DNA from 4 places in the Mesorhizobium sp. P2_D6 genome. Region 1 is predicted to be linked to each of the others. Evidence: riboswitches for the same ligand, from Rfam matches in the RefSeq annotation. Region 1 holds a riboswitch; each other region holds the start of a gene.
The links. Region 1 has a riboswitch for cobalamin ahead of AC1D1L_RS30620 (DUF1636 family protein). Riboswitches for the same ligand answer to the same signal wherever they lie in the genome.
Positions count from the first base shown of each region.

Region 2: another riboswitch for cobalamin. It lies ahead of metE (5-methyltetrahydropteroyltriglutamate--homocysteine S-methyltransferase); the one in region 1 lies ahead of AC1D1L_RS30620 (DUF1636 family protein).
Region 3: another riboswitch for cobalamin. It lies ahead of AC1D1L_RS14220 (CbtB domain-containing protein); the one in region 1 lies ahead of AC1D1L_RS30620 (DUF1636 family protein).
Region 4: another riboswitch for cobalamin. It lies ahead of AC1D1L_RS02655 (aromatic ring-hydroxylating oxygenase subunit alpha); the one in region 1 lies ahead of AC1D1L_RS30620 (DUF1636 family protein).

Region 1 covers NZ_JBFUEG010000025.1:23,001-30,308, reverse strand. Annotated here, with positions in the region: gene AC1D1L_RS30630 (cobaltochelatase subunit CobN) at 1-2,400, opposite strand, end outside; gene cobW (cobalamin biosynthesis protein CobW) at 2,419-3,471, opposite strand; gene AC1D1L_RS30620 (DUF1636 family protein) at 3,474-3,899, opposite strand; cobalamin riboswitch at 3,939-4,141, opposite strand; gene AC1D1L_RS30615 (winged helix-turn-helix domain-containing protein) at 4,171-5,370, opposite strand; gene AC1D1L_RS30610 (NADH-quinone oxidoreductase subunit A) at 5,704-6,069, shown strand; gene AC1D1L_RS30605 (NuoB/complex I 20 kDa subunit family protein) at 6,060-6,641, shown strand; gene AC1D1L_RS30600 (NADH-quinone oxidoreductase subunit C) at 6,646-7,251, shown strand; gene AC1D1L_RS30595 (NADH-quinone oxidoreductase subunit D) at 7,261-7,308, shown strand, end outside.
Region 2 covers NZ_JBFUEG010000015.1:65,402-72,709, reverse strand. Annotated here, with positions in the region: gene AC1D1L_RS25730 (DUF982 domain-containing protein) at 1-83, shown strand, start outside; gene AC1D1L_RS25725 (DUF982 domain-containing protein) at 355-603, shown strand; gene metE (5-methyltetrahydropteroyltriglutamate--homocysteine S-methyltransferase) at 1,316-3,646, opposite strand; cobalamin riboswitch at 3,763-3,962, opposite strand; partial or broken gene AC1D1L_RS25715 (cytochrome P450) at 4,236-4,531, opposite strand; gene AC1D1L_RS25710 (cytochrome P450 family protein) at 4,498-5,754, opposite strand; gene AC1D1L_RS25705 (OmpW/AlkL family protein) at 5,827-6,519, opposite strand; gene AC1D1L_RS25700 (hypothetical protein) at 6,848-7,045, opposite strand; gene AC1D1L_RS25695 (AraC family transcriptional regulator) at 7,297-7,308, shown strand, end outside.
Region 3 covers NZ_JBFUEG010000005.1:443,288-450,595, reverse strand. Annotated here, with positions in the region: gene mgtE (magnesium transporter) at 1-374, shown strand, start outside; gene AC1D1L_RS14245 (MerR family transcriptional regulator) at 533-919, shown strand; gene AC1D1L_RS14240 (methyltransferase family protein) at 1,201-1,695, opposite strand; gene AC1D1L_RS14235 (heparan-alpha-glucosaminide N-acetyltransferase) at 1,692-2,687, opposite strand; gene AC1D1L_RS14230 (aromatic ring-hydroxylating oxygenase subunit alpha) at 2,961-4,124, opposite strand; gene AC1D1L_RS14225 (gamma-glutamylcyclotransferase) at 4,247-4,939, shown strand; cobalamin riboswitch at 5,007-5,201, shown strand; gene AC1D1L_RS14220 (CbtB domain-containing protein) at 5,238-5,417, shown strand; gene AC1D1L_RS14215 (CbtA family protein) at 5,433-6,212, shown strand; gene cobU (bifunctional adenosylcobinamide kinase/adenosylcobinamide-phosphate guanylyltransferase) at 6,205-6,717, shown strand; gene cobO (cob(I)yrinic acid a,c-diamide adenosyltransferase) at 6,717-7,308, shown strand, end outside.
Region 4 covers NZ_JBFUEG010000001.1:590,694-598,001, forward strand. Annotated here, with positions in the region: gene AC1D1L_RS02640 (serine kinase) at 1-383, opposite strand, end outside; gene AC1D1L_RS02645 (PqqD family protein) at 440-862, opposite strand; gene AC1D1L_RS02650 (FAD-binding oxidoreductase) at 1,026-2,126, opposite strand; gene AC1D1L_RS02655 (aromatic ring-hydroxylating oxygenase subunit alpha) at 2,205-3,452, opposite strand; cobalamin riboswitch at 3,569-3,771, opposite strand; gene AC1D1L_RS02660 (DUF680 domain-containing protein) at 4,275-4,478, shown strand; gene AC1D1L_RS02665 (DUF680 domain-containing protein) at 4,559-4,762, shown strand; gene AC1D1L_RS02670 (DUF680 domain-containing protein) at 4,886-5,125, shown strand; gene AC1D1L_RS02675 (ABC transporter ATP-binding protein) at 5,299-6,411, opposite strand; gene bglA (beta-galactosidase BglA) at 6,477-7,308, opposite strand, start outside.

The DNA of each region.
Region 1 (7,308 bases):
CATGGCATCTGGTTCGTCGTCGGGTGCCCGGCCGTAGATATGCAGACCGTCCTTGATGGCGAAATCCTTGAGGTCGCAAAGCCAGGCATCGATACGGCGCAGCGCTTCATCGGGCGCGTCGGTCTTGGCGACACCGGCTTCGGAGGCAAGGCCGGTCTTTCGCGCGGTGTCGACGATCAGTTTTGCGAGGCGGTCGCGGCGGCGGCGGTCGAGGCCGTCGGCCTGAGCGTATTCGTCGACCAGGCGTTCCAGTTTGTGCTGTTCCTCGTCAAGGCCGGCGCCGGTCAGCGGCGGCGGCAAATGGCCAAGGGTGACGGCGGCGATGCGCCGCTTGGCTTGTGCTGCTTCGCCCGGATTGGAAACGATGAAGGGGTAGATGACGGGCAGCGGGCCGGTGACGATCTCGGGAAAGCAGGCTTGCGACAGCGCGACCGTCTTGCCGGGCAGCCATTCCAGCGTGCCGTGCGCGCCGACATGGATGAGAGCATGGATGCCGAGCGATTTGCGCAGCCACAGGCCGAAGGCGAGCAGGGCGTGGCGTGGCGGCAGCGTCGGGTCGTGGTAGTCGGCACGACGGTCAGCCGAGCGCCCGCGGTCGGGGGCAAGTGCGACGGTGATGTTGCCGAAGGTCGCGGCGCGGAAGGGGAAGTGCTTTTTGCTTGATAGCGAAGGTTGGCGTTCTGTCACGCCCCCCTCTGTCCTGCCGGACATCTCCCCCACTTGGGGGGAGATTGAGCCGTCATCTGCGCTTTCGCCAATCGCTGACATTGCAGGAAGGGAGCCGCCAACGGAACTGCTGATCTCCCCCCAAGTGGGGGAGATGTCCGGCAGGACAGAGGGGGGCGCCTCGCGCAAACCCGTCTCTTCAGCCTTTCCCCAAGCTGCTTCTACTTTGGCAATTGCCTCAGCAGGCAAATCCTTGGAGAGCCCGAGATACTCCCCCAACCCCAACCCATCATCACTCCGCTCCAACGCATCCAGCAGCGCGCGCGGTGATTGCGGAATCCCTTCAACCGCATAGCCCTGCTCCTTCAGGTCATGCAGCATGGCCAGCACGCTCGACGGCACATCCAGGCCCACGGCATAGCCGGTGCGGCCAGGCGCGCTTGGGTAATCCGGGATCAGTATGGCGAACTTGCGCGCCGCGCGAGCCGTCTCCTGCAGGCGAATAAACGCCGCTACCCTATCCGCCACCTGCGCCACGCGATCCGGTTCCGGCCGGTTGGCGAAGGCGCGGTGGCCGAGTGCGGGGTCGGTCTCGCTTTCGCCCTTGAAGGAAATCGCGCCGGCAAGGATGCGGCCGTCGAGTTCGGGCAGCACGACATGCATGGCAAGGTCGGCGGGCGCTAGGCCGCGCTGGTTGTTGTCCCAGACGTCGCGGCGAGTGGTGGCGACGATGACCTGGAAGACGGGCACGCCGGCGCGGTCAAACAGGGTTTCCACGCCGGGCTCGGCACCGGAAGCGAAGGCGGTGGCTGTGATGATGGCGGCGGGTTTGAGCGAGGCCAGCGCGGTTTCGACGAAGGCGAGGGAGGTGGCGTCTTTCAGGCTGGAGACGAAGATCGGGACCGGGGTGATACCGCGCTGGCGAAGGGCATCAAAGAGGGCATCGATGGGCGCGACATCGGCAGCCAGCAGCATTGAGCGGTAGAAGAGGATGGGCACGACAGCTGCGGCGTCTCCCTCCCCCTCGAGGGGAGGGTGGCCCGCAGGGCCGGGTGGGGTCGGTACGACTGGGTTCGACGTTTCTTTCTGTCGCCGCGCTTCAGAAAGTCGGCGCACTTCACCGGCGACCCCACCCCCGGCCTGCGGCCGGACCCTCCCCTCAAGGGGGAGGGGGACGACGCCGCGGCCTGGCTCGTAGTAGCCGGCTTTCGGCACCGCGACCGGCTCGGCCGCCACCACATTGTACCCGGCCAGCCCCGCCAGCCGCTGCATCAGCGCTGTCATATTCTCCGGGCCGCCCTCGCGGAAATAATCAAGCAAGGCGTCCAGTTCCTCACGCGGCAGCGTCGAGGCTTCGATCAGGCGCAGGTCCTCGTCGTGGCTTTCGCCGGGCAGCAGGGCGAGTTTGATGCCCCGCTCTCGGGCGATTGCTGCAAGCTGGTCGCAGCCGTAGCGCCACCAGTCGTAGCCGCCGAGGATGCGCACCAAAATCATCTTGGCGTGGCGAGCGACGCTGTCGACCCAGAGGTCGACGGACATGGGGTGGCGCAGGTCGCGGAGCGCCGCCAATCGCATCGAGGGCAGGCGGCCGGCATCAGCCTTCCATGCGGCCGCCAGCCCGGCGAGGTCGCTATCGGTGAAGGACAGCGCCACAATATCCGCCGGCGTCTGCCTGAGATCGACCGGCTCGGCGAGATCGTCGAGCGAGGCGGATGTCGTGGTGAGGATGTGCATCGCGGCTCGTGCCTGAGATCAGCCGGCGAGTATACGCTCGATCGCCGGGCGGTTCAGCCCCTTGAGGCCAATGACGACGAGGCGCGAGCGGCGGTCGTCCTCGGCCGTCCAGGCGCGGTCATAGTAATGGTTGACGCGCGGGCCGACGGCCTGCAGCAAAAGCCGCATCGGCTTGCCGCCGACATCGACGAAGCCTTTCACGCGCAGCACATTCTCCTCTTCGGCAATGGTGGTGACGCGCTTTGCCAGTTCGTCGGGATTGGCGATCGAGGGAATGTCGACGATGAAGGTGTCGAAGTCGTCGTGCTCGTGGTCGAAAGCGCCGTCATGGTGCGACTTGCGGTTCTCGATGTCGTCCTCGACGGCGAGGCCGAGGCCCAGCAGGATCGAGGGATCGACCTTGCCATGCGCGGTCGCCACGATTTTTACGGCGCGGGCGGAATGCTCATTGATGATGGCGTTGGCGCGGGCCGAACCGGCTGAATCCATCAGGTCGCTCTTCGATAGGATGATCAGGTCGGCGCAGGCGATCTGGTCCTCGAAGACTTCCTCGACTGGATCGTCGTGATCGAGCGTCTCATCCTGAACACGCTGTGCCTGCAGGGCGTCCATGTCGTTGGCGACGCGGCCTTCGGCCAGTGCCGGGCCGTCGACCACGGCGATGACGCCGTCGACCGTCACGCGGCTCTTCACGCTCGGCCACTGGAAAGCCTGGACCAGCGGCTTGGGCAAAGCCAGCCCTGAGGTCTCGATCAGGATGTGGTCGACCTTCGGCGTCAGCGCCAGGATCTGGTCGAGGGCCGGCACGAAATCGTCGGCGACGGTGCAGCAGATGCAGCCATTGGCCAGCTCAACGATGTTTTCCTCCGGGCAGGTGTCGATGCCGCAGCCTTTCAGGATTTCGCCGTCGATGCCGATGTCGCCGAACTCGTTGACGATGATGGCAATGCGCTTGCCGCCGGCGTTTTCCAGGAGATGACGGACCAGCGTCGTTTTGCCGGCGCCGAGAAAGCCGGTGACGACGGTGCAGGGAACACGGGAGAGATTGCCGGCCGGATTTGGAGCGTTCATGGTCAGTCCTTCAACATGTCGAGGGGTGGGATGCGGGCAACGAGGCCGCGCTTGAGGCTATCGGGCCGGCCGCGCCAGGGGATGAGGCCGTCGGTCGAGGTGGCGAAGAGTTTTGCGCCGGTGACGAGGTCGGCGCCGCTGGTCGTGGTCAGGTCGCCGAAGACATAGCTCCAGCAGCCATCGCGCAGGATCGCGGCGCTGAGCCGACGCTTGCAATTGCCGAGGCATTCGACGGTGCGGACACGGATGTCGCCGGCAGCGGCGCGGCGCGTGTCCTCAGCCAGCAATTCGCCAGCGCGGGGATGGGCGTCTGAGCCGGTCTCGTCGCGGCAGGAGGCGCAGACGATGACGGTGACGCCGACCAAGGCGTCGCTATCGGCGGACGAAATATCCGCTGTGCCAGCCGAAAAACTGCTGTTCTGGTCCAAAAACCGGGCTCCTTGCCCGGAAACCCGCCAGGCGATCGGATTCTTCTGTCGCAGACGGCAGGTCTCCTGGCTCGCGGGTCATCGCCTTGGTAGCCGCCTTCCCGGTGTTACCCAGTGGCTTTCGGCCTTGGCTCGTCGCTTACAGTTGCGGGGACAGCCGCGGATTTGGGATTTTGTCCCGCACCGCATTCCCTCTTGGCCCCAGCCGTTGCGGGCAGGGGACCGTCTGCAGCGGATTTAGGCTTTTGCGGGCAGTACTGTCAACGCACGGCTACGACATGGCAATGTCGGCCAAAGGCTGTCCCAAATCGCCGGCCGGCGTCACTTCGATGCGCTCGAGGCCAAGCCAGCCCTGCATCTGCTTCAATTCCTCGAAGAGTTGTGCGGCGGTCTCAGGTGGCGCTTTGGGTTCGGCATAAGCCGCGTGGACGCGCAGCACGCTGGCGGGACGGTCGGCTTTGAGGTCGACGCGCCCCACGATCCGGTCGCCGAGCAGAAAGGGCAGGACATAATAGCCGTATTGGCGCTTTTCGGCCGGGGTGTAGATCTCGATGCGGTAGTGGAAATCGAACAGACGCTCGCTGCGCGAACGCTCGAAGACGACGGGGTCGAACGGCGCCAGCAAGGCGCGGGCTTCGATTTTTCGCGGCAGGCGGGCGTCCTTGTGGAGGTAAGCCGGCTTGTCCCAGCCTTCGACGCGCACCGGCAAAAGCTCGCCCGTCTCGACCAGTTCCTCCAGCCGGCCCTTCATGTCGGCCGGCGACAGGCGGAAATAGTCGCGCAAATCGCCAGATGTCGCGATGCCGTGGGCGCGGGCGGAAATGCGCAGCAACTCGCGGTGCGCGTCCTCGGCCGCCGGCACCGGCAGATCGAGGATCGCCTGCGGCAGCACGCGCTCGGGCAGGTCGTAGAAGCGCTCGAAGCCGCGACGGTGGGCCGTGGTGATACGGCCGGCCCAGAACAGCCACTCGAAGGCATGCTTGGCATGGCTCCAGCCCCACCAGCCGCCCGAGCCCTTCTGGCCTTCGAGCGCCGAAGCGGCGATCGGACCGCGCTCGGCGACCGCGCGGTAGATCTCCTCGATATAGGCGGCGTGCTCGCGGCCCCATTTGGCGAGGCCGAGATACATTTCGTCGCCGCTCTCGGCACGCTGCATGCGCCAGCGCATCAGCGGCCAGGTCTCGACCGGCAGAAACGAGGCCTCATGCGCCCAATATTCGAACACCGCGCGCTTGCGGGTGATGGCGGCATTGTCGAGCAAAGCCAGCGGGTAGGGGCCAAGGCGCGAATAGAGCGGCATATAGTGGGCGCGCACCACGGCGCTGACGGAATCGATCTGCAGCAGGCCGGTGCGCGAGAGCACCCGGGCGAGGTGGCGGCGATCGGGTGTGCCGCCCGGGCGGGGGTCGGTAAAACCCTGCGCGGCCAGTGCGATCCGCCTGGCCGTGGCGAGCGATATTTTGTCCTTCATCAAGATGCCTTTGCCCTGGTCCTGTTCGCGCATTTTTAGCCGGTGATTCCGACCATGCTAGCAGGCGAATGGCGGGAGACATGTCAGGAGACAAAAGTGGAGTAAAAGGTGAAGGAAATCAAACAGGAGCGGATCGGACCAGTTTTTCCCGACCTGCCGTCCAGCACTGCGTTTTGAACAAGGTTTGACTTGCTTCGCCGAAAGCCCTGCGCTAACCCTCGCCGCGTTGCAGCATAGGCACCTAAAACGGTTCAGCGGTTAAACTGTCACGCTTCCGCATTAGGGTTGGTTGCTGTAATCAAAGTGGATTGGCCGCCAACGGAAAGCCGCAGCATGAACGCACTGCTCAGTTCGTACCTGCCCATCGTCCTCTTCATCGCCGTGGCGGCAGTCGTCGGCCTGGCGCTTATCATCGCGCCGTTCCTGGTGGCCTACCGCAATCCCGACCCGGAAAAGCTTTCCGCCTATGAGTGCGGCTTCAACTCTTTCGACGATGCCCGCATGAAATTCGACATCCGCTTCTACCTAGTGTCGATCCTGTTCATCATCTTCGATCTGGAAGTGGCCTTCCTGTTCCCGTGGGCGGTGTCGTTCTCGAAGATCGGCATGCTCGGTTTCTGGTCGATGATGGTGTTTTTGGCGGTGCTGACCATCGGCTTCGCCTATGAATGGAAAAAAGGAGCGCTGGAATGGGATTGAACGACAGTTCCGGCACACTCGTCGCGCCGAAGCCCAAGGGCCTGATCGACCCCAATACCGGACGTCCGGTCGGTTCTGACGATCCGTTCTTCCTCGAGATCAACAATGAACTCGCCGACAAGGGGTTTCTGGTCACCTCGACCGAGGCGCTGATCACCTGGGCGCGCAGCGGCTCGCTGATGTTCATGACGTTCGGTCTGGCGTGCTGCGCCGTCGAGATGATCCACACCTCGATGCCGCGCTACGATTCGGAGCGCTTTGGTGTTGCGCCGCGCGCGTCGCCGCGCCAGTCCGACATCATGATCGTCGCGGGAACGCTGACCAACAAGATGGCGCCGGCGCTGCGCAAGGTCTACGACCAGATGCCGGAGCCGCGCTACGTCATCTCGATGGGCTCTTGCGCCAATGGTGGCGGCTACTACCACTATTCCTATTCGGTGGTGCGCGGCTGCGACCGCATCGTGCCGGTCGACATCTATGTGCCCGGCTGCCCGCCGAGCGCCGAAGCGCTGCTCTACGGCATTCTTCTGCTGCAGAAGAAAATCCGCCGCACCGGCACGATCGAACGGTAAATCCATGGCCGCATCCCTTAGCGAACTGTCGACCTATCTCGGCGAAAAGCTGCCGGGCCGCGTCAAAGACGCGGTGCTGGCCTATGGTGAGCTCGGCATTTCCGTCGAGCCCGGCGACCTGATCGACGTGGCGACCTTCTTGCGCGACGATCCACGCTGCCAGTTCATCTCGATCATCGATGTCTGCGGCGCCGACTATCCGTCACGGATCAAGCGCTTCGATGTCGTCTATCATCTGTTGTCTCCGAAGCAGAATTTGCGCATCCGCATCAAGGTCCAGGCCGACGAAGAGACGCTGGTGCCGTCGCTGACATCAGTCTATCCCGGCGCCGACTGGTATGAGCGCGAGACCTACGATCTCTATGGCGTCCTGTTCTCCGGCCATCCGGATCTGCGCCGCATCCTCACGGATTACGGCTTCGAGGGTCACCCGCTGCGCAAGGATTTCCCGCTGACCGGTTTCGTCGAAGTCCGCTACGACGACGAGGCCAAGCGCGTGATCTACGAGCCGGTGGAATTGAAGCAGGAATTCCGCAATTTCGATTTTCTTTCCCCGTGGGAGGGCACCGACTACGTGCTGCCCGGGGACGAAAAAGCCAAGACGAATTGAGGCGCCAGAATGGCCGAAACCTCCGTCCGCAATTTTAACATTAACTTTGGACCTCAA
Region 2 (7,308 bases), on a different contig from region 1:
GGGTCGCCATATTGGAAGATCCAACCTCCGCGATGCAGTGGATCGCCGCCTGCAGATCGGGCAGTGGAAAAGTGCAGGTGTAGACTTCGACGACATGTTTGAGACTGGCGAGGTGCGTCAAACAGTGCACTATGTCCAGGTTTCACAACTAGACCACGCGAATGAGAAGCCGTTCCTCACCACCGACTGCAAAACCGCAGATCGCACGCAAGCTGACCATGGCCAGACGCAGCTCATGGCGATGGCTTGCCCGCCAATGGCCAGGCTCAGTGGCGCAGATGCAGCGGTCCCGTTCGGCTGAGTAAAGAAATGGGACCCGGGCTGTTTGCCGCATAGTGGCTGTGGAGGAGGGGGATGACCGGGTTGATCAGATTTGAGAGGCCAGTCGTTGTTCAGCTTAGCCGCCGCAGCTCGGAGCGTATCGTGTTCGACGTCAACGACGCGGCCGCTATCTTGCTGCGGGATCTGCATCATGAGACCGATAAACGCAGAATAGCGATGGACACCTGTCTGCAGGTTTTACGCGGTAAGACCCATCCCCCAGCCGCTCGACGAGCTTTCGTCGCAGCCGCACTCGAAGCACGCATTCTGCGCAGTGATTGAGATTTGGGACGCCGCTCGTGAATTTCGGCCGTCTGCACATCGCTATTGAACGCGGTCCGAACACCCCTGCCGGCATCGGCCAGGAGCAAGCTAACCCCGCAATTTCCGCGACGGCTTTCCTGGTCCGGCGCCGGATCTTGACCATCAAAACACAAGGGGTCCGCCTGCCAGCTGCGGCCGCTCGGCTTCGCCGTCGCGGTGATCGTGATTGAAGCCAGAGGCAGACAGAGCCATCGAGCGGGAATTGGCCCGCTGCAGAAGGCAGAGTTCGATGCCGCCTCAATGATCTCCAGAAGTACCGTTGGAACCTTACCCGGCTTAGCACTGCAACTGGTCTCCTGGAACGCGCTCCGCGGCCCGGCGGCGTGATCGCCGATGCTTCTTCCGACGATCGGGAGCGGGGTTTCGGCGACAAAGATCGGAGATGATAGTGAGAATGGATTATCCAATACGGAATGATCCGAAACTGGCTGACGGTGAGCCGTCTTGTCTCTGGCCGGCTCATTCGAGGGCCGGCCTCCTTCGATCGCCCGCCAACGCCGGCCTCTGGGACAGCTGACTTCGACGCGCCTCAACAAGCGTTCAGCCAGGACAACGTTGCCGAGGCGCTTTGTCACTGGCAGCTCGATTGCCCTGGGTCCGCCGGATAGACTCCCCCAAGATTGCCCGGTGTGTGGCGTTGCCGCTCACCGCCGGCGAGTGGCACCGAGCCCTACGCCGTCTGCGCTTTTTCCCGAACTGCGCCTGCCGCAGCCACCATGTTCACCAGGGCAGGGCGGACCTCCTCCCATCTGCGCGTTTTGAGACCGCAGTCGGGATTCACCCACAGTTGGCCATCCAGCAATCGATCGCGCGCAAGCATGATGAGGTTGGAGATCTCCCCCACTTCCGGGACCCGCGGCGAGTGAATGTCATAGACACCAGGACCGATCCCGTTCGGATACTTGAAGGTTCGGAGCGTATCGAGCAGTTCCATCTGCCAGCGCGAGGTTTCAATGGAGATCACATCGGCATCCATTGCGGCAATCGCGTCCACGATATCGCCGAACTCGGAGTAGCACATATGGGTGTGGATCTGGGTCGCATCGCCGACCGCGGTTGAAGCCAGCCGGAAGCATTCGACGGCCCAGTCGAGATAGGCCTGCCAGTCGGCCTCGCGCAGCGGCAAGCCCTCGCGCAGTGCGGCTTCGTCGATCTGGATCATCCTGGCGCCCGCCTTTTCGAGGTCGCTCACTTCATCGCCAATGGCGAGCGCGACCTGGCGGCAGACGGCTGAGCGCGGAAGGTCGTCTCGGACGAAGGACCAGTTGAGGATCGTCACCGGGCCGGTAAGCATGCCCTTCACCGGCTTCGGCGTCAGCGACTGAGCATATCGCCACCAGTGTACCGTCATCGGCTGTTGTCGCGACACATCGCCAATGATGATCGGGGGGCGCACAAAGCGCGAGCCATAGCTCTGCACCCAGCCGTGTTGCGTGAAGGCGAAGCCGCGGAGCTGCTCAGCGAAATACTGCACCATATCGTTGCGCTCGAATTCGCCGTGGACCAGCACGTCGAGTCCGATCTCTTCTTGCCAGCGAACGGCGGCTTCTATCTCTTTCTTCAGGAAGGCCTCATAGTCGACGTAACTCAAATCGCCCTTGGCATGGGCTGCCCGCGCCTTGCGAACCTCGACTGTTTGCGGGAAGGAGCCGATCGTCGTGGTGGGGAAGGATGGCAAGCCAAACGTGTCGGCCTGAAGCTTGGAGCGCACGTCGAATGCGCTCTTCCGGTGCGTCATGGCGACCTTGATGGTGGCGCCCCGTGCTTCGACGAGCGGATCATGCACCTTCGCGGATGTCGCGCGACCGGCGGCAGCCTCAGCCGACGCCTCCAGTTCGGCGGCGACCGCGTCCCGGCCTTCGGCCAGGGCACGGGCGAGCACGACCAGCTCGTCGGTCTTTTGCGCCGCGAAGGCGAGCCACGATTTCACATCCGCATCGAGTGCCGTCTCCATGTCCAGGTCGATCGGCACATGCAGCATCGAGCAGGACGGGGCGATCTCCACGTGGTCCAGCGGCCAACCGGCGACGATCGGCTTGATGCGGTCAAGCATGGCAGGCAGGTTCGCGCGCCAGACGTTGCGGCCGTCAATCAGCCCGAGCGAGAGCACAAGGTCCTTCCGCGCGAGCCGGCCGACGGTCTCCAACTGCTCTGGAGCGCGCACGAGATCGACGTGCAGTCCCGCCACGGGCAGAGAAATTGCGGTCTCGAGATTGCCTCCCAGCGATCCGAAATATGTAGCGATCATGATCTTCAGCTCGGGTGCTGCCTTCGACAGCCGGCAGTAGGCGAATTGGAATGCATCGCGTTCGTTGGGAATCAGATCGAGCACGAGCGCCGGCTCATCGATCTGCACCCAATCGGCTCCCGCGAGCTTCAGCCTCCGCAGGAGCTCGTCGTAGACGGGCAGCAGCCGTGGCAGGAGCGCGACAGGGTTGAAACCCTCCTCCGGTGACTTCGCCAACTTGAGAAAGGTGACCGGTCCAAGCAGGACCGGGCGCGTGTGGATGCCGAGCGCCTTGGCCTCGAGGAAATGATCGACCGGTTTCGCCGACGAGAGGGCAAAGGTCTGATCGTCCGTAAGTTCCGGCACAATGTAGTGATAGTTGGTGTCGAACCATTTGGTCATTTCCATCGCGGCGAGGCCATGCCCGTTGGCCGCATGCTCGTCACCGGCATGTCCACAATCAGCGGCCTGACCTTGGTTGCCGCGCGCCATGGCGAAATAGGTATCGAGTGGGACCTCGCCGTCAGTCCAGGTGTATCGTGCTGGCACGGCGCCGACCATGGCGACGGTGTCGAGCACATGGTCATAAAGCGAGAAATCGTTGGACGGGATTTTCGACACGCCGCGATCGTGCTGCTCCCTCCAGCTGGCGGCGCGTAGCGCCTTCGCCGTCGCGAGCAGGTCGGCAGCGGGAGATTTTCCGGACCAGTAGCTTTCAAGCGCGAATTTGAGTTCCCGCCGTCGACCGATACGCGGCACGCCGAGCGTTGTCACAGGAATTTGTTGAGAGACAGTCATGCCATACCCCGATGGTTGGGGCGTGGGGACAAGGAACGCGCGAGCAGGCGGCACGAAGCCGGGCTACTGCGACCACCGAGACACCCCGCCCGTGGACGTTGTTCGTCGTGGCAGGTCTCCTGGCTCGCGGGTCAAAGCCTCTGCCCGTCTTCCCGAGGCCGTTCGCCTCAGTGACACCAATGGGCTTGGCTCGCCGCTAACAGTTGCGGGGGCAGCGCCGGCATCGCACCGGCTTCCCTCTTAGCTCCGCTACAGCAGTGCCGCGCGGAGAACCATGACATACGCATAATCACAGCCGCTTTGCTCCTTGTCAATACATATAACGAGATGTTTATGTGATGATGCGAATAATGCCCTTGCGCTGATCGGTCTCTTTCGCCCAAAGCCGCATACGATGCCGCCTCTCATCAGTGCAGGCTCGGAGAGGTCCTTGTCCCTATCGGCGACGCCGGATCAGATCGAGGTCGCCGGGCTCAAGGGCGTAAAGTGGGGCGAGGCCGTCACGGTCCGCCGGGAATCCCGGTATTTGTACCCCGCTCGGCTTTGCTCAGCGTGCTTGCGCATTCCCCATCAGCGCGCTGATGACCACGTCCGGTAGCGGAAAGGAGAGGTGGCGCTGCAGGTCGGCGGGTTGGGGCTGGGCCGTCAGCGTCTCGAACAACTGCGTGGCGATCGCCTCGACCTGCTGCGCGAGCAGCTTCACCCTGCGGTTGCTGAAGGCCGGCGTCACGATCGTGCGTAACCGGGCATGCTCGCCCCCCCCTCGTGCGAGACCAGCCATCCCGGCGAACCGAGAATCACCGAATCTGGGGTGCGTGCCGCACTCGCTAAGCGACGGAAGGGCGGAAGGTGACCGGCAGGCGCTGCGGGCAGCGAATGACGTAAGACGGCATGTAGACGACGTCCTCCGCGGCGATGGCCAGCGCCAGATCCTCCAGCCGCCCGAACAGCGCAGGGAAGGCGCAGCACAATTCCAGGCGCGCCAGCGCAGCGCCCAGGCAGGAATGCGGCCCCTCGCCGAACGACAAATGCGGGTTGTGCCGCCGGGTGACATCGAACCTGTCGGCGCCGGGACCGAAGGCCTTTTCGTCCCGGTTCGCCGCATGGAACGCCATCAGGACGGCATCGCCGCGGCGGACCATGCATCCGTCGATCTCCACGTCCTGGGTGGCATAGCGGAACGGCAGATTGGCCGCTGAGCTGCCCCAGCGCAGGATCTCCTCGATCGCCTGTGACCACGGAACTTGGCCGCTGCGCACCAGGTGCAGTTGCTGCGGATGCGTCAGCAATGCCACCATGCCATTGCCGATGACGCCGGCGGTGGTCACGAAGCCCGCAGACAGCACCATGAACAGCATGTCGATGAGCTCGGTGTCGGAAACGAGCTCGCCATTGTCACGCGCGACGATCAGGGCCGAAGCCAGATCATCGCCGAGCTGGCCCCGCTTGAGCGCGATCAGGCGACGGAAGAACTCCGGGATGCGCTGCCGCGTCTGTCGCACCTCTTCGGCTGTGGCGGAGGTGTTGGCCAGGCTGTAGGTGAGCGCGACGATCTCTTCGCGCTGTTCGTCCGGCAAACCGAACAGTTCGGCGGTCACGTTGGTGGGCAGCGGAGCGGCGAACTCGCACATCAGATCGGCACTGCCGCCGCGCTGCGCCATCTCGGCCAGGAGTCGATCGACGCATTGTTCGACCCGTGGCGCCAGCAAGGCGATACGACTGGGCGCGAAGCTGCTGGACAGCAGGCCGCGCAAGCGCCGGTGATCGGCGCCGTGCGCCGTGGTCATGTTGTCTACTTTGCATATCCCGATCAGCGGATGATCCTCGGGAATCTCGCCGTCCTGCAGCGCCCGCCACTGTCGCCAGTCCTTGTTGAAACGCTGGTCGGAAAGCATCTGCCTGAGCGTCTGGTGACGGGCTGCCGCCCAGGTCACCACATCGCCTGGCAGCGACACTCGCGCCATCCCCCCCTGCCGCAGAATCGCAGGAGAAAGACGATCAACTTGCGTGGGAGCGGCCGGCACACCGATCACGTCGCAATGATCGTTTTCTACGCGCGTGCCAACAACTCCTTTAAGAACCATCGCGGGTCCACTTCTCGGCACGGAAGATCCGCGCGCGGACTTCGAAAAGTGCCCCCCCAGTGTGCTTCGTCCTCAGAAGCGGTAGGTGAGACCTGCGCCTATCAACCAGGGATCGAGCTTGGCCTTGCCCGTGAGCTTGGCGCCGGCGACAGTGACGTCGAAGTCGGGCTTGAGGAAAAGCTTCTTCACGTCGAAGTTGACGCCCCAGTGCTCGTCCACCATGTAGTCGAATCCGACCTGCAGCGCGGCGCCGAATGTGTTCTTGACCTTGAGATCATCGGCGCTGCCGGCTTGCTGATGATAGAAGATCGTATAGTTCACGCCGGCGCCGAGATAGGGTTTAAAGGCGTCGAAATCGGTAAAATGATACTGCAATGTCACCGTTGGCGGCAGCAGCCAAACCTTGCCGACCTTGCCAAGCCCGCCGATCGCACCTTGGCCATCGATGTTGGCATAGGTGGTGCCGAGTATGAGTTCGGCGGCGATGTTGTCCGTGAAGAAATACGAAATATCGAGTTCCGGCGTCACGGTGTTCGAATACGAAAGACCGGAGCCGGGCACCGCATTGACATAGCCCGAATCCTCGGTGATCACCCCCAACGCACGCAGGCGGATCTGCCAGGGGCTTGGCGCTTCCGCGACGCAGGCTTCTGCCTGCGGGACGCTCGCGGCTTGCCCAACATCTGCCGCGCCGGCCTGTCCCGCAACGATGAGGACGACAGCCGCTGTCATTGCCCGCGCCACGCCAATTCGCGCTCTCGCCATACTTTTCTCTCCTTGATCTTCAGAAGCGACGCACTGCGCCTTGATTGAATCCTGCTCGCATCAATCGAGATTGACGGAGCGCTCATGCGGGATAGCCCCCGCATGTGTCGTGCCAAATGAGAAAATCGTTGCAGAACAATGCGGTCACTCCGAGAGCGCTGTGTCTCATGTGCGACTTCGTCGAAGATCCGACAATGAGTGCAGCCGTAGCCGCCCCGGGTAGCCGTTCGTCAACATCGGCCGGCAGTTCGTTGGCCCGCTCGTCCTCGGCTTCGAGTTTTGGCGTATTCTGCGTTTAGCGCCTTGATCGTCGCCTGCTGCTTCGCCGTCAGGCCGGGGAACGTTCCAGCCAGTTGGCGCAGTCCGTGGGCGTGTCCGTAAGGCGTCTCGACCGCGACCGATATGGGCGGGAAATCCTTTGGCAGCACGCGCCAGCCGCCACCGATCGGGCCATGTAGCGGATCGCGTTCAAGACCTCGCGCAGGTCCGTTATCACGTGCCGCCCGGTCTTGGCCGCGCCCGGCAGGAACGGTTGTATCCGCGACCATTCCTCATCCGTCAGATCGGAGGGGGATAGCGCTTAGTCTTCTCGATATCGGCCATCCGGGCACGCGTCGCTCTGGTTCACATCCCAAGCTTCAATCACGATTAATCCCGCCAATCCGCTGCCCGCACTGCAGCAGGCTCCTGTTAGCGCGGCAATTAATCCTGCTTCGGTTTGAAATTCGCTACGAGAGCACGATATCGTTGTGATGACCGACCTGGATTGATCATCAAGTGGCCGATACC
Region 3 (7,308 bases), on a different contig from region 1:
GCAATGCGGGGTCGCAGACCATGACCGTCACGGTGCGGGCGCTGGCGACGAAGGACCTCGACATCTACAATGCCGGCCGCATCATCCGCCGCGAGATGGGCGTGGGCTCCATCAACGGCATCATTTTCGCTGTGCTGATCGGCATCGTCGCGGCGGCGTGGTTCCGCGATCCCAATCTGGGCGGCATCATTGCGGCTGCTATGATCATCAACATGTTCGTGGCAGCCCTTGCCGGCATCCTGATCCCGCTGCTGCTCGACCGGTTCAAGATCGACCCGGCGGTGGCGTCGGCGGTCTTCGTCACCACGGTCACCGACGTCGTCGGCTTCTTTGCGTTTCTGGGGCTCGCCACCTGGTGGTTCGCCGTCCCCTGACGAAACAGGGCATGGTGCTGTCAATTGACTTTTACGTAAATGCCGTGCGACGCTGCGTCGGGGCTTCCTGCCGAGTCCGGTATGGAGCGGGTTGATCGGAATTGGGGGAGGTGCCGCGCAGGCGGCCGCTGACTCATGTTCCGGCATTTGGAGCAATGATGCGGGAATATTATACGATCACCGAGCTGACGCGCGAATTCGATGTGTCGACGCGCACACTGCGCTTTTACGAGGATGAGGGGCTGGTGCAACCGGTGCGGCGCGGCCGCACCAGGCTGTTTCGCCCTTCGGACCGGCATCTGATCCGCCAGATCATGCGCGGAAAACGGCTCGGCTTCTCGATCAACGAGATCCGCGAAATCATCCAGATGTACAAGGAGCCGCCCGGCGAGGTCGGTCAACTCAACCTGATGATCAAGCGCATCGAGGAAAAGCGCGAGGATTTGCGCCAGAAGCGGCGCGACCTTGAGGAGACGCTGGCGGAACTCGACCAGGCGGAGGAGTCTTGTGTCGAGCGGTTGGTGGAGCTGGGGGTTAATACCTGAGGGTCGCTGCGCAGGCTATTGGTTCAAACTTCCGAAGGTCGGTGCTGCCCCTCATCCCCCTGCCGGGACCTTCTCCCCGTATAGTGACGGGGAGGGGCTGAACGAGGCGCCGGCGCTTTCTGCAACGCAGACAATTGGCGAAACCTTCAGCCAAAGGGCCCTTTCTCCCCGTCACTATACGGGGAGAAATGTCCGGCAGGACAATGAGGGGCAGCGCTAACGTTCGCTGAATTATCAATCCGAACTCGAGCGATCGCCTTTGGTCCGAGAGCCGCTCCGTCTCAGATCCAGCGCCGAACCCGTTTGGCGTAGTCGCGGTACTTCTTGCCGAATTTGGCGGCCAGTACCTTCTCCTCTTTTTCGATCGCGACCTTTTGGGTGGCGAAGGCTGCGATCAGGGCCAGCGGCAGGAACCATACGATCCCTGAAACGAAGGCGACGCCGATGAGCATCAGCGTGTTGGCGAGATACATCGGGTTGCGGGTGACGCCGAACGGGCCTGACGTCACCAGATGCTCCGGCACGCCATTGGGATTCATCGTGGTCCTGGCGCGCATCATGGCGCGGATGGCGGTGAACCAGAGCGCGGCGACGGCAAACAGCACCACAAAGCCGGCCGCGAACAGGAGGTCGCCGAGGAGGTCGCCGATCCAGGGCAGGGGATAGAAGAGGCCGAGCACGACGCTGATGGCGATGGCGGCGCAGTAGATCAGTGGCGGCCATGGAATCAGCCCTGATTTCGATGGCCCAGCTTTTGCCGGCAGCTTGTCGGTCATTGTTGCCCTCCCTGCGTCATCGGGCTCTCCTTCGTCTTGGCGGTGCAGATGCCGGCAAGGTCGCTCAGATGCGCCTTGAACTCCGGGGTCTGGTCGCCATTGTAGAGCCGGTCGAATGCTGCCTCGCCTTGCAGCGTGTCCAGCATGCACACACAATAGCTGGCGCAGAACTCCGTGTCGCGCTGCTGTTCGCAGGATACCTGGCATTCCTTGAGGAAGACCACTTCCCTTGTCTCGACCGGCGCCGGCGAGATTTGCGAGAACAGCCAGACACAGCCGAACAGCAGCGGCTGGTGGATCAGGTAGAACGCCAGGCTGTGGCGGCCGATGAAGGTGAACGGCTTGGCCCAGCTTCCAGGCGTCAGCGTCGCCAGCCGCGCCAGAACGCCGGTGGTGGAGGCTAGTTTTGCCGTAGCGATACCGACAAGCACGGCGCCGAACCAGGGAAATAGCGGCACATAGTCGTTGGAGCGCGGGTTGATTGCCGACAGGCCGACCCACCATAACACCGGATGATCGAAGGCTTCGGATCGGAGATAGAGGGGCGCTGCGATCACCACCGCCGCCACGACCATCGTCAGCAGCGCCGGCAGCCGCAGGAGCAGAAGGCCGAGCAGGCTGGCCAGCGCGATCTCGTGCAGGATGCCGAAGAAGATGAAGCTGTCCGGCGTCAAGAAATAGGTGACCGCCGATATGGCGGCCGCCGCCACCGCGACCATGGCAAAGCGCTTCCAGAAACCGTTCCAGCGGACCTGCCTGCCATGGGCGAGAAACAGGCTGACGCCGACCAGGAACAGGAAGGTCGAAGCGATGCAGCGCGCATAGATCTTCCACCAGCCGACGGCGGTAAGGCCGGGATCGGTGTAGTGGAAATTTTCGAGATCCCAGGTGAAGTGGTAGCTGGCCATGGCGATCAGCGCGATGCCGCGCATGACGTCGATGGCGACGATGCGCTTCGGTTGATCCGGAACAGGTGCGGTATGGATGCTCATGGTCTCGTAATCTGATTCAGCCCCTGAAGACGACTATCACGGTTGCACCGGACAAAAGAAGGCCGGCCGCGCTGGCATCGCTCGCGTCGCGGCTGCATGAGGCGGCGCTTTAGGCCGGAGCCGGAAAGGCTTTGGCCGAATTCGCTTTTTGCCGCCACTGGTCTATTCGGTGGTGCTGGCGTTTTTCGGCCTAGGCTCGGTTTTCGTCACGCTCGGCCTGCTGGCCGCGGCCTGCGGCTTCGTCACCTGGCGCTATCTGCCGAAGTCGCTTGATCAGAGCGCCGCATGCCGCTCGCGCACCCAGTTGTGGAAGCGGTGCAGGTCGTACTCCTCGGGCATCAGCACACCGGCCTGGTGGCGCATCGAGCGCAGACCTTTCTGGTTGATCTCGCAAATCGCCGCATCCTCCTCGAGCACCTGGGTGCCGAAGGCGACGACATTGTCGATGTCAGTCTGAGCCAGCGCCTCGTGCGCGAACAGCCACTCGGCGGTGAGTTCGGTCTGCTCGGGGTCGAGCGGTGTCAGGCGCACGGTGCGGACATAATCGACATGGCCGACGATGAACATCGATGGCAGGCTGGTGGCATAGGTCTGGCCGGCTGCACGCTCGGCCAGCGTTAGGCCGGTGAATATGGGACCATGCGTCTGGCCGTCGCGCGACCAGGTCTCGGCGCCGGCGCGCAAGCCGCCGGAAAACTCCGGCGCGTCATTGTCGGCATGGCGAACCCAGTCGGGGTCGTCGTGCCGGCTCATCAGACCGCGGCCGTAGATCGGCACCAGCCGCGACAGGTCCTTGTGGACGCCAGGGCAGTGCAGGCACTCGTTGAAGTTTTCCCAAAAGATCTTCCAGTTGCAGTTCATCACCTTGCGCAGGACATGGCCTGATACCAGCGTTTCCAGCGGCCAGTTGCCGAGGTTGCCGGAAGCCGGATCGAAGGATGCCTGCGCCGAGCCGGCCGCGTCCTCCTCCAGGTTGACGAAGACAAAGCCGCGCCAGACCGAGAGCGCCACGCGGTAGAGCGGATGATCGGCCTTGTCGAAACCGTCGGGCAGCGATTTCGAGGGAACGCGCACCAGATCGCCGCGCAGCGAATAGGACCAGGCGTGGTAGGGGCAGGTGATGAGCCGCGCCTTCAGCCGGCCCTCGCTCTCCTGGCAAAGCTGCGAGCCGCGATGCCGGCAAGTGTTGTGGAAGGCGCGCAGTTCGCCGGTGTCGTCGCGCAGCACGACGATTTCCTGCGTGCCGACACGAAATGTCCTGAACGCCAAAGGCTGGGCAAGGTCAGCCTCGCGGCAGACGAGCAGCCAGTTTTTGTACCAGATGGCGTCGAGATCGCTCTGGTATGCGCCGGCGTCCCAATAGGCCGAAGACGGCAGCGTCGGCTCCAGCCGGGTCAGGCCATTATAGGGATCGCGCTGGCTCGGATTGGGTTGCATGGCTGGCTTCCTCTGGGGATACACCAGCCGACACCTCGGCAAATCGTTTGTCAATCAGGGTGCCGCATTGCCGGTTTGGGGCGCGGCGCATAATCATGTCGTGGATATGGGGGATTCGGAACGTGGCCGCACGACAGATGTCGCTTACGCCGGAGCTGGTCGCGCGTTGCTGGCGCGAGATCAGGGACCCCGGGCCGGATCCAGACTCGATGCATCTGGATGACAGCGACTATGATTCGCTGCTGGATGAATTGCAGGCCGAGCTTCCGGACACCGAACCGCTGTGGCTTTTCGGCTATGGCTCGCTGATCTGGAAACCGGAAATCGATTATGTCGAGGAGCGTGTTGCGCTGGCGCGCGGCTGGCACCGTTCCTTTTGCATGAACATGACGCGCTGGCGGGGCACCAAGGAAAGCCCCGGCCTGATGATGGCGCTCGACAGCGGTGGCCAGTGCAAAGGCGTTGCCTTTCGGCTAGCCGACGACAACCGACGCCACCAACTGGGCCGGCTGTTCCGGCGCGAAGTCACGCTGAAGCCGACAAGCTACCGGCCGCGCATGCTGAAGCTTGCAAGCGAGGCCGGTCCGCTCAGGGCGCTGGCTTTCGTCATCAACCGCAACGGCCTGACCTATTCAGGTCCGCTCGACGAGGCGAAGGTCGTCGAGCGGTTGGCCACATCCTGCGGGCACTGGGGGTCGGGCGCCGACTATCTCTACAACACGGTGAAGAATCTGGAGGAGCGCGGCATTCACGACCGCCATCTGTGGCGGCTGCAGCGGCTGGTTGCCGAGCGGATCACCGCCTTGAACCCGTAACGCCGCATGGCGCATTCGCGCTGTTGGCCGGCGGAATTTGGTTTGCCGGATGCGGCTGTTTCAGCCTATAGTCACGCATGTCGTCGGTTCCGTTAGGGACCAAGAGGGAATGCGGTGAGGGCTGACTTGTTGCCCAATGCCGTGGCTGCCCCCGCAACTGTGTGCGGTAGTCCTCTCCAAGCCACTGAGGATTTTTCTTCGGGAAGGTGGGGAAGGGCGCTGATCCGCGAGCCAGGAGACCTGCCGGCGACAGGGAACTGACTTCGATGCCCTCGGGTGGAGGGCGAAAGGACAAGATATGAATACCGCTTCCGTCTCCCTCGGCGCTTCCGTCTCCTCGCAGTCGCGCTTCATGCAGCTCGTGCTTAGCGCGTTTCTGGGCATTTTCGTCATCGGCGTTGTCGGCTTCTCGCATATCGATGCGGTCCACAATGCCGCGCACGACTATCGCCATTCGATGGCGTTTCCCTGCCACTGACGAGGATCTGACATCATGAATCTGTTTCGCAACGTCGTGTTCGTCGCGGCGATCGCCGGGCTCGTGGCCGGCGTCGTTCTCGCCTGCATGCAGGCCTATGCAACCGTGCCGCTCATCCTGAAGGCGGAAGTCTACGAACAGGCCGGCGGCGGCCATCAACATGAGCATGCCGCGGCGCCCGCCGCCAACGCTGAGGACACCAATGCCATGAGCAGCGCAGCACCGGCACCGGCTGAAGCAGCCGCGCCGGCGGAGGACGAAGGCTGGGCGCCGGCCGACGGCTTCGAACGCTTCGCCTTCAGCGTGCTGGCCAATATCGTCACCGGCATCGGTTTCGCGCTGGTCCTGGTGGCGGTTTCCGAATTCGCCGGCGGCATCGGCAACTGGCGCCAGGGCGTGTTCTGGGGTCTGGCCGGCTTTGCCGTGTTCACGCTCGCGCCGGGCCTCGGCCTGCCGCCGGAACTGCCGGCGATGCCGGCGGCCGACCTCACCCAGCGCCAGATCTGGTGGTGGGCAACGGTGGCGGCGACCGCGGCCGGTCTCGGCCTGATCGCCTTCCGCAAATCGCTGCCGCTGGCGATCCTGGCCGTGGCCTTGATCGTGGCGCCGCATATTGTCGGCGCGCCGCAGCCGGACAGCTTCGAGACGCCGATCCCCGAAGGCCTGCACCACCAGTTCGTGGTGGCGGTGACGGTGACCAATCTGGTGTTCTGGCTGGTGCTCGGCGCGGTTGTCGGTGTGGTGCGCGGACGCTTCACCGGTACGGCGACCAGCCTGCGCGACAGCTTTGCCTGATCGCAGTTTGACCTTCATCATCGGCGGTGCGCGCTCCGGCAAGAGCGCGCATGCCGAAACTCTGGCGACGGCGCTACCGCCGCCATGGGTCTATATCGCCACCGCTGAAGCCTATGACGATGAGATGCGTGAGCGCATCGCGCAACACAGGTCGCGGCGCGGCGAGGGCTGGGCAACCGTCGATGCGCCGCTCGATCTCGCCGGCGCGCTCGAGGCCTTGCCCGACAACCAGCCGGTGCTTGTCGATTGCCTGACGCTGTGGCTGACCAATCATATGCTGGCCGACCATGATCTCGCGGTGGAATGCCAGCGGCTCGCCGATGTGCTTTCGCAGCCGCGCGGACCGTGGTTCGTGGTCTCCAACGAAGTCGGGCAAGGCATCGTGCCCGACAATGCGCTGGCACGCCGGTTCCGCGACGCTGCCGGGCGACTCAACCAGCACGTCGCGGCAATTGCCGATACGGTGCTATTGATGGTGGCCGGGCTGCCGCTCAAGGTGAAATAATGACCGACATCGACGCAAAAGACGAGGAACGCCACCGTGCCAAAATGGCCAAGCGCAAGGCGGTGCAGGACGCCGAGGTTGCCGAAAAGACGGTCGAGAAGGGACTGCTCATCGTCAACACCGGACCCGGCAAGGGCAAGACCACGGCGGCCTTCGGCCTGGCGTTGCGCATGCTCGGCTATGGCAAGCGGGTCGGCGTCGTCCAGTTCATCAAGGGCAAATGGCACACCGGCGAAAAGAATGCTTTCGCCGCTTTCGGCGACCGTGTCATCTGGCACACGATGGGCGAGGGGTTCACCTGGGAAACGCAGGACCTGAAGCGCGACATTGCGGCGGCCGAGGCAGCCTGGGCCAAGGCGCTGGAGTTGATCGCCGATCCGTCCATCAGCCTTGTCGTGCTGGACGAACTGAACATCGCGCTGCGCTACGACTATCTCGATCTCGACAAGGTCGTGGCGGCCCTAAAGGCGCGGCGCGAAGGCCTGCATGTCGTCGTCACCGGCCGCAACGCCAAGCCGGCGTTGGTCGAGGCAGCGGATCTTGTCACCGAGATGGGCGTGACCAAGCACCATTTTTCTGCGGGCGTGAAAG
Region 4 (7,308 bases), on a different contig from region 1:
CCGACATGGCGTTGCGGATCATGGAATTGCCAGAAGTCGAGGTCATGATAATAGCTGCCGCGCAATCCGGCCTCGGCCAGCCGGCCGGCAAAGGCATGATGGTTGTACTCGCCCCGGCCCCAGCTCGCCGGGGCGGAGATGCCGTCAATGCCGGGATGGGCGACGAAAATGCGGCAGTTGCCGGATACAGGTTGATTGTCCGGAGCCTGTATAAATGCATGGCCCATGGCATCCGCCAGGGCGCCATGGCTGAGGTGGATCGTCAGGTTCAGCAGGGGCAACCGGATCTTGGCGGCCACGGCGTAGCTGGCGGCGGCGTCTTCGGTCGCTGCCAGCACGTGGCGCGCATAGTTCGACAGGGTCCGCAGCGTGATCGAGGACATGGCCTGTGTTCCGGCGACCGGCGTCGCGAATGCGCCCTGGAAGCCTGTGGGAATGTCTATGCCTGTTTCACCGCCGGCCAGCCGAGCGGTTCCTCGACCTCGTGGATCGGGTCGACGATGATGAGATCGGCAAGGTCGTCATGGACGTCGACTCTGAGCGGCTCGCTGGTGGCGGCAAGCTCAGCCAGCAGGTCGCCTGAAAGCGGTTGCGCTGGTGTTTCCGCAGCCGCCAGTAGCCCGAAGTCGAGCAACCGGGCAATGAAGCTGTCGAGATCGGCCAACCCTATTGTCGCCGCACCCGCTTTCGCTCCGACCAGCGCCTGGGCGGCGACGCCTGACGACAGCGCCTGCCAGATGCGGCTGCCGGAATCGGAGAAGCCGAAATATTTGCCATTCGAGAGGTCGAGAACGACGGCCTCGCCATCGAACGATTCGAACACGATATCCTTGCTCGCGACCGCATAGACCCGTTGCTGCATCGCTCCATCCCGTCCCAGACGCCCTTGAAGGGATCGCGCCGATTTCACGGTCTGGCAAGCCCTTCCGAGAGTGCGTCTAAATCAGTTGGCCCATTCTTGGCAAGACAAAGACCCGCAGGCACCCTGTCTGCGCCTGATGAGCAGCTACGGTTATGGCGGCCGCTCAGGCCTCGATTTCGAGCGCCGACAGCGGTTTTGAGCAGCAGGCAAGAATGAAGCCGTCATCGATCTCGTGGTCGAGGATGCCGCCATTGTGGCTCATCTCGACACCGCCGGAGACCTTCTTCACCTTGCAGGTACCGCACAGGCCGAATTCACAGGCAGCGGGAATCCGCACGCCCGAGGCGCGCGCCGTCTGCAGCACGGTCTGGCCGGCGACGCATTCGGCGTCGACCTCCGAAAGCGAGAAGCGGATCGGCGTCACGGCTTCGGCAGGAGCAGTGATGCCTTCTTCAGCGGGAGACGCAAACGGCGCCGGGATTTCCTCCACCGCGGGCGCGGCAAAGCTCTCCTGATGATATTTCATCATATCGAAGCCGGCGGCATCCAGCATGCCGCGCACGGCGCGCATGAAGGGATCGGGACCGCAGCAAAAGATCTCGCGCTCGCGGAAATCGGGCGCCAGCAAGGGCAGCCGGATCGCGTCGATGCGGCCCATATGGCCGTACCAGCCTTCACGGCTCGAGCGTTCCTCGATCATGAAGCCGAGCGACAGGCCGGGCATATGACCGCCGAGCAGTTCGAGTTCCTTGCGGAAGATGATCTCTTCCGCACGCCGCGCGCAATTGACGAAGCCGACATCTGTCCATGGCGCGCAGTCGTTCAGCCAGCGCAGCATCGACATCATCGGCGTCACGCCGGAGCCGGCCGAAATGAACAGATATTTGGCCGCCGGGTGGCTGTGCAACGAGAAGTCGCCGGCCGGTCCATAGGCCTTGACATGCGAGCCGGGCGTCAGATGGTCAAACATCCATCGCGTGCCGATGCTGCCGGCCTGCGCCTTGACCGTTACTGCGATCGAAAACGGCCGCGACGGCGATGACGACAGCGTGTAGGTGCGCATCAGCGGCCCGTCCGGTGTCGGCAGCTCCAGCGTCACGAACTGACCCGGCTTGTAGCGGAACCAGGTCTGGTTGTCGGAGCGGAAGGTGAAGGTCTTGACGCCTGGCGCCTCGTCGCTGACGCCGATCACCTCCAGCACCTGCAGCCTGTCATTCCACGGCGCCATCTGGTCGAGATGGCGATAGAGCCCAAGATCCGTCATCGCATTCATCCCTCTGTCCTTTTTGCTCTGCTCATGTCGTGATCCCAAAACCGCAATACACTTTTGGGCGACATGAGCTCACGCGACGCTGCGCAGCGCCGGCCGGCCGCCTTCGGCAAGGCGCGGACCGATGAAGGCTGCGTACCATTCGACGAACTGGATCACGCCGCCCTCATGCAGCTCCGAATAGGGGCCCGGCTCATAGGCCGGAGACAGGATGCCGAAGGCGTTTTCCTCGACGATGCGGCGGTCCTGGTCGTTGGTTTCGGTCCAGACATGCGTGAGCTCTTCAAGGTTGTAGTCGACACCCTCGACCGCATCCTTGTGCACCAGCCACTTGGTCGTCACCGCGGTTTCGGTGGCGCTGATCGGCAGCACCCGGAAGGTCACTGCATGGTCGATGAGGATGTGGTTCCAGGTCGTCGGATAGTGGTAGTGCATCAAGGTGCCGATACGGTCGGCGGCAACAGTGTCGGAGAGGTTCTTCGCCACCGCGCGCTTTCCCGTCATCGTGTAGCTGACGGCATCGCGCAACAGCGGCGCGCGGGTGGCGCGGTATTGTCCGGCCGGATCGATGCGGAATTTGCTCGGCAGGCCCGCCGCTTCGCATTTCGCCCAATGCGCCAGCATCTCCGGATCGCTGTCGGCGCCCTGCACGCCGGTTACCGTCGGCGCTTCCGGGAAGGTCTTGCAGAGTTCGGGATGGTTGCCGGCGCAGTGGTAGCACTCGCGGTTGTTTTCCCAGACCAGCTTCCAGTTGCCCTTCTCGACGATGGTCGATTCGAAAGCGATCTTGGCTTCGCTCAGCCGGTGCGGCTTGAGGTAGGGCTCGATCATGGCCCGCATCGGCGCGAAGTCTGCAGGTTCTTTCGCCAGGCAGATGAAGATGTACCCGGCCACGCTTTCGCAGGCGACCGGCTTCAGGCCGAACTGGCTCTTGTCGAAACCCTCGGCCATCTGCCGGGCGAACAGCAGTCGGCCGTCGAGCTCGTAGGTCCATTGGTGATAGGGGCAGACGAGCTTTGCCGCCGTGCCTTTCTCGGTGTTGCAGACCCGGCTGCCGCGATGGCGGCAGGAATTGTGAAAGGCGTTGATGTTGCCCTTCTGATCGCGGACGAGCACCACAGGATAGTCGCCGATCTGCACGGTGATATAACTGCCGGGCTTCGGCAGTTCGCAATCATGGCCGACGAACAGCCAGTCACGATACCAGATCAGCTCCATGTCGAGCTTGAAATAGTCCGGGTCGGTGTAGAAGGGTTGCTCGAGCGAAAAGCCTTGCTTGCGGCCGTTCAAGAGCCTCAGCATGTCGTTGCGCGCATCCATAGTTCTGTCCTCGTGGTTTAAGGACTGAACTTGGTGGTGATGGAGGAAGGATCGGCCGCAGGCCGGCAATATGCCGGCATGCGCTATCCACCTCTTGACCGCCCACCGCGATCAGTCGAGTTCAAGCATCTCGGGCTGGTTTCCGGGCTCTGGAGTTGTCCTTGCGGACCATCGCGACACCTTCCCAGGCTTCTTGCCCAGTGGTCTCCCGTTGCGACTTGAACTCCACCACCGTTGCGGGGGCAGCGCCGGATTCTGACCGGCTTCCCAATTCTCCGCTCCGTCGTCACGAAGCGGCACCTGAGATGGGATCATCTAATCACGGCAGCGATCGCGACATCGGCATGAAAGCGACATCGTCTCCATGCGGCGCGACACGCACGACAAACGCGGCGGCAGACGATCGTGGGGCTGACGGCGTTGTTTTCGGGGCGGATCGCGGCCCCTCGCAAATCACCACGAATCAGACTGCCGACTAAGGGAAAACACGTCAACGGTATCGAAAAGTGACTATTAGCAGTTTCTAAAATCGAACCGAACGGTTCGTTTCTGTTGACAATGCGTGCAGGACAGTGTGAACGCTGACGCCCGGACACACTCGGTGAGCCAGACGGCATGGTCACATAAGACTTTGTATTATTTACACAAAGTGAGATGATAGGCATGCTTATGAAAATTACAAGAGGTGAAATCATGGCCCAGCCGGAACAACTTCGTGATTGGAAACCAGCCTATGGCTTTCCCACATCGGGGCTTGTCCGAACGACGCGAATTGCTCCCACCACACGCCGCTAGACGGACAGCAAAACTGGAGTACTAAAAATGAAAAAGATCATCCTTACTGCCGCCGCCGTTTTGGCCATCACCGGCAGCGCCTTCGCTGGTAGCGACAATTATGGTTCCAATGGTGCGAACCAGCCCGCTGCCGCGGTTGACAGCTCGTATACGGCTTCCATTCAGAAGTCGGTGCCCGCTGACAAGCAGCCCGTCGTTCAGGGCAGCGACCGCAACCTCTTCGGCCGTTAACAGCTGATACCGATCCAAACAAAAGCGTGGCGGCCTGTCCGCCGCTCTTGGGATCTCGAAGAAATTCAGGAGTATTTAAAATGAAAAAGATCATCGTTGCTGCCGCCGCCGTTCTGGCCGTTTCCGGCAGCGCTTTCGCCGCCAGTGACAACTATGGTTCGAACGGCGCCAACCAGCCTGCGGTTACGTCGACGGATAGTGGCCACACGGCTTCGGTTGCGAAGTCGGATCCGGCTGCTCAGGCCCCCGCACAGGGCGCCGACCGTAACCTCTTCGGTCGCTAACAGACGATCGGGATCTGACCTCAGAGTTTTTCGGACAACGATCCCAGTCGAACATCGAACAAGCTGCAGAGCGGCGTGATCACCAGCCGCTCTGCCACATGATAAAAATTCAGGAGACTTGACATGAAGAAGATCGCTCTTGCTGCCGCTGCGCTTTTGATTGCCGCCGGCAGTGCTTATGCCCGCAACGACAATGTCGGCTCTAGCGCCGTCGACAACCAGGCGACCGTCAACGTCGACAACACCCGGACGTCGTCGGTGCCCAACACCGGTTCGCCGGTCTACAAGCTGTTGAACTCGTCGGGCGACGTACAGAAGTCCGCCCCGCAAGGCAGCGACCGGAACCTCTTCGGCAATCGCTAGAACGTTTCACCGTTTCACAGAAACGGCGAACCGCTCTATCTGTTTGTTTTTCGCAATTCCCGGACGGAAAACCGCTCACACTTTTCCTGGAATTGCTCTAACAGCCGAAGTTTTAAAAAAGAGCGGCGGGCCTGGCCCGCCGCTCTTTTTCATGCCGATACGACGCGCCGATCTCAGGCCGCCTTCACTTCCACCGGCTTGAGCGAGAAGGAATGCCCGTCGGCGTCGAAGATGTGCAGGTCGCCGGCATCCGCAGTCAACCGCAGCTTCGCCCCGCGCTTGACCTCGACATTGCCGGGCAGCTTGGTCACCAGCGGCAGGTCGGCGCGGCCGATGTCGACATAGACCAGCTGGACCTCGCCGAGCTGCTCGACATAGTCCACCACGCCTTCGAAAAGATACTCCGTGCCGGTGGCGACCGACAGATCTTCCGGCCGCACGCCGAAGCTGACCGCCGCGCCCTTGGCCGAAGCCGGTGTCGCGATCGGCACCGTGGCCTTGCGGCCGCCGACATGGCTGACGATGGTCGGGTCGCCGGTCTTGTCGATTGTCGCCGGCAAGATATTCATGGCCGGCGAGCCGATGAACTGGGCGACGAACAGATTGCCGGGCTTCTTGTAGAGGTCCATCGGCGTGCCGACCTGCTCGATATGGCCGTCCTTCAGCACCACGATGCGGTCGGCCAGCGTCATCGCCTCGACCTGATCATGGGTGACGTAGATCATCGTTGTAGCCGGCATCGATTCCTTGAGCTTGGCGATCTCGATGCGGGTGGCGACGCGCAGCGCCGCGTCGAGGTTCGACAGCGGCTCGTCGAACAGAAACACTTTCGGGTTGCGCACGATGGCGCGACCGATGGCGACGCGCTGGCGCTGGCCGCCCGACATCGCCTTGGGCAGACGGTCGAGATATTTGGTCAGCTGCAGGATCTCGGCTGCCTGCCGTACCCGTTTGTCGATCTCGGCCTTGCTTTCCTTGCCGATCTTCATCGAGAACGCCATGTTGTCGTAGACGGTCATGTGCGGGTAGAGCGCATAGGACTGGAACACCATGGCGATGCCGCGCTTCGAAGGCGGCACATCGTTGACCACCTCGCCGGCGATCTTCAGCTCACCGGAGGTGATCTCCTCAAGCCCCGCGATGGACCTCAGCAAGGTCGACTTGCCGCAGCCCGACGGGCCGACAAAGACGATGAACTCACCCGACTTTATGTCGAGGTCGATGCCATGGAGAATGTGCAGATTGCCGTATGATTTCTTCACTTGTCTCAGCGTGACATCGGCCATGATTTCCTCCCAGTGATTTCCCTAGAGAACCCAGATTTCCTCAAGAAATTCCGTTTCGTCAAAACTCAGTCGATGCGCCCGAACCAGGCGCCGTAGCCGCCGAGGCGGATCGAACCTGTGCCGGATTGTCCCGAAAAACCGTGCCCGGCCAAGGGCTGCAGCGCCTGGCCGAGATCGACCTCGGCCGGCCTGCTGCCCAGATTGAAGACGCAGACGATCTGCTCATTGCCCTCGCGGCGGGTGAAGGCGACGGTGTCGCCCTCGCTTTCGATGAACTCGATGTCGCCTTTGGCCAGCGCCGGATGTTGGCGGCGGAAGCCGAGAAAGCGCCGGTAGTGCTCAAGCAGCGAGGCGGCGTCGCCCTGCTGCACGTTGACCGCCTGCGACAAATGCTTGCCCGGTACCGGCAGCCAGGGCTTGGCCGTCGAGAAGCCGGCATTGCTGGCGGTTGCATCCCACACCATCGGCGTGCGGCAGCCGTCGCGGCCCTTGAATTCGGGCCAGAAGCGGATGCCGTAGGGGTCCTGCAGATCCTCGAACTTAAGCTCGGCTTCGCCCAGCCCAAGCTCCTCGCCCTGATAGAGGCAGACCGAGCCGCGCAGCGACATCAGCAGCGCCGAGATCACCTTGAGATAGGCGGCCGGATCGGCCTCATCGGCGGCCCAGCGCGAAGCCGGACGCATCACGTCATGATTGGAGAAGGCCCAGCATGACCAGCCGTCGCTGGCGACCTTTCCGAAGGCTTCCAGCACCTGACGCACCTTGGCGGCGCTGATCTTTTCCGGCGCCAGGAAGTCGAAGGAATAGCACATATGGACGCGCTTGCCGCCGGCCGTGTAGGCGGCCACCACTTCCAGCCCACGCTGCGAATCGCCGACTTCGCCGACGGCGGCGGTC